Regions from separate parts of the Shewanella sp. SR43-4 genome, predicted to be linked through region 1. Evidence: predicted binding sites of a transcription regulator. Region 1 holds the regulator's gene; the other holds the start of a gene.
What was found. Region 1 encodes sigma-54, which starts transcription at its own class of promoters, with help from an activator protein. Its sites were predicted from a motif close to GTTGGCACGNNNNTNGNNT; they were not measured.
Positions count from the first base shown of each region.

Region 2: the regulator sigma-54 is predicted to act here: its motif matches at 1,559-1,577, upstream of fliE (flagellar hook-basal body complex protein FliE).

Region 1 covers NZ_JACJEB010000001.1:208,445-211,871, forward strand. The annotation lists gene lptB (LPS export ABC transporter ATP-binding protein) at 1-696, shown strand, start outside; gene H5123_RS00990 (RNA polymerase factor sigma-54) at 840-2,324, shown strand; gene hpf (ribosome hibernation promoting factor) at 2,349-2,636, shown strand; gene ptsN (PTS IIA-like nitrogen regulatory protein PtsN) at 2,639-3,082, shown strand; gene rapZ (RNase adapter RapZ) at 3,079-3,427, shown strand, end outside.
Region 2 covers NZ_JACJEB010000008.1:132,929-136,355, reverse strand. The annotation lists gene fliF (flagellar basal-body MS-ring/collar protein FliF) at 1-1,090, opposite strand, end outside; gene fliE (flagellar hook-basal body complex protein FliE) at 1,162-1,503, opposite strand; gene H5123_RS11160 (sigma-54 dependent transcriptional regulator) at 1,747-3,096, opposite strand; gene H5123_RS11155 (HAMP domain-containing sensor histidine kinase) at 3,089-3,427, opposite strand, start outside.

The sequences.
Region 1 (3,427 bases):
AAAAGCTATAAAACTCGTCAGGTTGTTAAAGATGTGAGTTTAACCGTTAAAACAGGCCAAATTGTTGGTCTTTTAGGCCCCAATGGTGCAGGTAAAACAACCACGTTTTATATGGTTGTCGGCTTAGTGCAAAGCGATAAAGGTCGGATCTTAATTGATGATGACGACTTAACCGCCGACCCAATGCATCTTAGAGCTCGCAAAGGGATTGGTTACTTGCCGCAAGAAGCCAGTATTTTTCGCAAACTGACCGTATACGACAATATTATGGCCGTATTGCAGACTCGCAAAGAACTCACTACCGACCAACGGATTGAGCAGGTAGAGCATTTATTAGAAGAATTCCATATCACTCATATTCGCGACAGCCAAGGCATGTCGTTGTCTGGTGGGGAACGTCGTCGAGTAGAGATAGCGCGCGCGCTGGCCGCTAATCCTAAATTTATTTTGCTCGATGAGCCTTTTGCGGGGGTTGACCCTATTTCTGTCATCGACATAAAAAAAATCATTCAACAGCTTAAAAACCGCGGCTTAGGGGTATTAATTACCGATCATAACGTACGTGAAACCTTAGACGTCTGTGAGCGCGCTTATATTGTCAGCCAGGGCAATTTAATTGCCGAAGGCACACCTGATGAGATATTGAGTAATCAACAAGTTCGGGCTGTGTACTTAGGTGAACAATTCAAGCTATAGTTACTTTACTGGCCTTTTAGTCTATCTAACTCATTTCATTGAACGATATCTAAATAGCGTTAAATGTCATTGATGTATGTGACAATCGATTACAGTTTTCGAGATTGTCATTTTTATGGAAATCATCTAGGGATAAGCGGTAAATGAAAGCGTCACTCCAACTCAAAATGGGTCAACACTTAACCATGACCCCTCAATTGCAGCAAGCGATCCGCTTACTGCAATTATCGTCATTGGAGCTACAGCAAGAAATCCAACAAGCATTGGACTCAAACCCATTGCTTGAAATAGAAGATGAGTTTTCTCAAGCAAAAGACTCAGTAAAAGAAAGTCGCGACCAATCGGACACCGACTTTAGTGACAACAGCGTGGTCAATATAGAAAAAGACACCTCAACAGTCGACACAGCAGAATCCATGACCAAAGAAACCATGGACGATTTAGCTATGGATACCACATGGGATGAAGTGTACACCGCCTCACCAATGTCAGGTTCAGGCAGCGCTAGCATGCGCGATGATGATATGCCATTCCAAGGTGAAACGACTGAAGGCTTATATGAGCATTTAGAGTGGCAAAAAAATCTCACACCATTTTCTGACACAGATCGAGCGATTGCTACCGCGATCATTGATGCCATTGATGAACGCGGTTACTTAACCCAAAGCACTGAAGATATTCTCGAAGCCATGGGTGATGAAAGTGTCGAACTAGATGAAGTTGAAGCGGTATTAAAACGTATTCAACACTTTGATCCCGTTGGTGTTGCCGCACGAGATTTAAGCGAATGTTTATTCATTCAATTAGCCCAATATGCCGACACAACCCCACATATAGACAATGCCCGTCTGCTCATTAAAGACTATTTAGATTTAATTGCTGGGCGCGATTTTAGATTATTGATGCGCAAAACCAAGCTCAAAGAAAACGAGTTGCGTGACGCGATCACCTTAATCCAGTCACTTAACCCTCGCCCGGGCTTGTTAGTCACCGCTATTGATGACGAATATGTTATTCCTGATGTAACCGTACTAAAGAAGAATGGCCGTTGGGTTGTAGAGTTAAACCCAGACAATATGCCTAAAATTGGCGTTAATCAACAATATGCAGCCATGGCTAGAAGCAGTAAAAACTCTGCCGATAGCCAATTTATTCGCGGTCATTTACAAGAAGCTAAATGGTTCATCAAGAGTATCGAAAGCCGCAATGAGACCTTATTGAAAGTCGCCAATTGTATTGTGCAATTTCAGCAAGGTTTCTTTGAATATGGTGAAGAAGCCATGAAACCTATGGTACTCAATGATATTGCTGAAGCAGTAGAAATGCATGAATCGACTATTTCACGGGTTACCACTCAAAAATATATGCACACACCACGTGGGCTATTTGAATTAAAGTACTTTTTCTCTAGCCATGTCAGCACCGACGATGGCGGAGAATGCTCATCTACCGCTATTCGTGCTTTTATCAAAAAACTGGTTGCAGCAGAAAACCAGCAAAAGCCATTAAGTGACAGCAAAATGGCCCAACTGCTGGCAGATCAGGGGATCAACGTTGCGCGTCGTACGATTGCAAAATATCGCGAAGCGATGCTCATTCCGCCCTCAAACCAACGTAAGAGTTTATAACCTACAAAGCAACGGAGGATTTTTATGCTTATCAATATGACAGGTAGAAATATCGACATTACCGAATCTTTACGTGAATACGTTCAAGGTAAATTTTCAAAGCTTGAACGACACTTCGATCAGATCAATAATGTACACGTTGTGCTCAATGTAGAAAAATTACAACAAAAAGCAGAAGCTAAAATCAACCTTAATGGTGCAGAGATTTTTGCCATGTCAGAAAGCACTGATATGTATGCTGCAATAGACGCCCTGATCGATAAACTCGACCGTCAGGTAATTAAACACAAAGAGAAGTATACAAAACACTAACGATGGAACTTTGTACCATTCTGCAGCCGGAATGCACTACCTGTGCCACACCGGGCAGTAAGAAAAAAGTACTGGAACTCATCAGCAATTTAGTCGCTGCCCAGTACCCACCCCTATCTTCGCAAGAGGTTTTTGAAAGCCTATTAGCGAGAGAGAAAATGGGTAGCACAGGTATAGGAAATGGCATTGCGATACCTCATGGTAGATTAACGGCCATAGAACATCCGATCGCAATATTTATTAAATGTGAAGAAGCCATTGCCTTTGATGCAATCGATAAACAGCCCGTGGATATTTTATTTGCTTTGTTAGTACCTGCAGATCAGTGCCAACAGCATTTAAGCACGCTATCAAGCGTGGCTCAAAAATTAAGCGATAAGCAAATATTGAAACAGCTTCGTAAAACTCACGACTCAACAGAACTTTATCGGGTTATTACTGCATGAAACTTGTCATAGTATCGGGACGTTCAGGCTCAGGAAAATCTGTTGCTCTAAGAGTATTAGAAGATCTAGGGTATTATTGTGTTGATAATTTGCCTTTACCACTGATTGGCATATTACTGGCTCAGCTCAAAGGTAATAATGATCTAGTGGCAATTAGTGTTGATGTACGCAACATTGCCGAGCAAGGTAAAGTCCTTCAAGATCAACTTGCCTTACTTGAACATGACACTGAAATTATTAGCTTCTTTTTGAATTCTAATGATAAAGTGCTACTCAAACGCTATAGCGAAACGCGTCGATTACACCCGTTATCTAAAAATCATATTTCACTGCAAGAAGCGATCA
Region 2 (3,427 bases), on a different contig from region 1:
CAATTTGCTGACGAGTATGGCTGATAGTTGTATCTAATTCATAATTACGAGTCGCTTCTTTTGAGGAATCGCCAGATACGGTTGAAGCTGTCGCTTCACCTGCAACTTGCGGAATATCCGACTCCATCGGCGGTTGATTACTTAGCGCACCAGGAATACCACCAGAACTTCCACCCGTTGAGTTACGTTCAATGGTCATTTCACTTCTAATAGCCGGTAAATCTGGTGAAAAACGTTTTGCGGTTTGTTCTACTGCAGTAAAGTTCATATTAACATCAACCTGAGAAGTAAAGTTCTCTGGGCCTAAGATTGGCATTAGGATTGAGTCAATTTTTTTACGGTATTCAGCTTCTTGTTGCTGCACGAGCTCTTGCTCACGACGTGCTCTTGCTGAGGTACCATCTTGGCTACCTGAATTCAGCAAACGCCCATTGGAGTCAGTTACCGTTACACGAGAAGGCTCTAACCCTTGAACAGCCGAACCAACAATATCAACAATCGCATCAATCTCTTCTTGGCCTAAACCACCACGGCGCACACTCACCACTACTGTAGCACTTGGCTTAGAAGCATTGCGGGCAAAAACATTTTCTTTGGGTAACGCTAAAATAACTTTAGCACGGCTAATACTTTTTAATTCTTCAATAGCTCTGGCTAGGTTTTGTTCTTGGCTTTGTTTTAAGCGCGCTTGTTCCATACGTTGGCTAACACCAAAACCACTGTCTTGGCTTAAATAATCGTTAGCTTGAGTGCTACTTTGAATCCCCGCACGGCTAAGCAGTAACTTTACTTCTTGATATTTATCTTCAGGTACTTTCACCACATCGACGTTGATTTGATACTCGATTTGGTTTTTATCAAGCACATCTAAGACTTGGATCATCTCAGCTGTTTCCATTTTACCAAGTGGTCGATAATCTGGCTCTTGTGCCCACATCATCACAAACACAGCGAGCGCTAGGCATATCGCTAGTGCCAAAATCATGATCACTTGGCGCATCATATCTGCACCACCGATGCCGCCAAGCAGCCCAGATTTATTCTCTTGCTGGACGCCGCCATCAACTGTTGAATCTGAACCTACCATCATGTCTGTGCTCACAATACGTACCTGCTATATCTAATGTTGTTATATTATTTAGTGCTTAACGCTATCTGCAGCTAAACAGGCATACTCATAATTTCTTTATATGCTTCAACGAGTTTATTACGTACCTGCACCGTTGCTTCAAAGGCAACACCGGCTTTCTCACGCGCAATAACCGTATCAGAAAGAGTAACCGTCGTATCGCCCATGTCTAAACGAGTGGCTAAATTGGACGAGTTTTGTTGTAACTCATTGACAGTGCCCACAGCCTGAGACAATAACTGACTGAAATCGACGCCTGTAGTGTTATTCACTTGCTGAGTAAGATTAGGTCGAATAGATGAGCCAATCGAAGGGGCTATTTCGCCACGAAGTGACTGCATTTCTTGCATTAATGGATTTGCGCTAATCTGCATGATGTAACTCCCTTTCGTCGACTTTTTGACGACAATAATAACTAATAAAGAGTTAAAGCAATTTAGATGCCAATATTAGAAGAAATATAATATGAGTAGATAAAATGGCGGGAAACAGAGCAAAAGTAACCGTACCATTAGATAGGACAGGTTACTTATTGCATCTTGACAGATGTTAGCAATAAATAAGCAAAGTTAATTAGACTATAAATCATAAGGTTAATTAACCAATTACAGATAACGCTAAGCAGGAAGTTGAATGCCCATATCACGCATTTTGGCCATCTTATAACGTAATGTTCGAGCACTTATACCGAGTTTTTCAGCGACCTTTTTTCGACTCCCCTGACACTGATTCAAGGTTTCTAAAATAATCACATGTTCTTGGGCCTTTAATTCGTCACCTAAACCATCTACTTCAATAGACTGCTCTATCTCTGCATATTCTGTGGCAACTAACTTCACATCAGCAGAGTCGATAATAATATCATTGACACCAATCTCATCATTTACTCGTAATATCAAGGCGCGTTGAATAACATTGTCTAACTCTCGCACATTACCCGGCCAGCGATGAGTCAGTAACCGTCGAGTTGCCGCATCATCAAGTTTAGGCACAGACGTCATATTCAATGCTTTAGCATGCTTCGCCAATAAATGACGTGCTAACGGAAGAATATCCGCAGGACGTTGGTTTAGTGCTGGCCACGTCAGTGGAAATACGTTAATGCGGTAATATAAATCTTCTCTGAATTCGCCAGACGTCGCCAACGATTTCAAATCGCGGTTTGAAGTTGCGAGAACTCTCACATCTAATTTTATGGTTTTACGGCCACCTAAACGCTCTACTTCGCGCTCTTGTAATACCCGCAATAATTTTGCTTGTAAGCCGAGCTCCATCTCAGAAATCTCGTCAAGCAATATGGTGCCGCCCTGAGCTTGTTCGAACTTGCCTGGACAAGCTTGATAAGCACCAGTAAATGCACCTTTTTCGTAACCAAACAAGGTGGCTTCCAACATGTTTTCTGGTATTGCCGCACAATTAATCGCAATAAATGGCTGTTCATTACGTTGGCTATGCTGGTGAATATAACGTGCCAGCACTTCTTTACCTGAACCACTCGGGCCCATGATCATGACCGAAGCATCTGACACCGCAACGCGCTGAGCCAGCGCCAACAATGCTAAACTTTTCTCATCAGCAACCACGGGATTGTCGTGATTTTGTTTTAAAGGCAAATAGCGAGATACCTGATTTAATAACACTTCTGGTGCAAAAGGCTTAGCAAGATAATCTACTGCGCCTAATTTCATTGCACTAACAGCACTGTTAATCGTGGCATATGCGGTCATTAATAATACCGGCACTTTAGGCTGATGTTGTTGTAAATAACTCAGCAAGCCCATACCACCGATGCCATCCATCTGCACATCGCTAATCACCATATCAAAGTGGTTTACTTTTAAGGCCAATATAGCCTCTTCAGCACTGCCAACATCAACACAGTCGTAATGGGCAAGCATCAGTGTATCAAGCAATGCTTCACGTAAATCAGCATCATCTTCAACTAATAGAATATTTGCTTCAGCCACGCGCCACCTCCTGATCACTCATTTTGTTAATGTGCGGAAAGCTCAAACGAATATGGCAACCCATACCGGGTTTACACGACAACTGTATCTGTCCACCATGGTTTCGTACTACCGACTGCACAACCGCTAAGCCTAAACCTGTACCTTGACTCTTTGTTGTAAAAAACGGCTCAAGTATTTGTTGCTGCATTGACGGTTCAAGCCCTTTGCCATTGTCAATAACATCCAATAATAGACCATCAGGCGTTTCACTGGCGCTGACTTTTATTTTTGTGGCCCCAGCTTCAATACTGTTCATCACTAAATTATTTACCGCAGAACTGAGCGCATT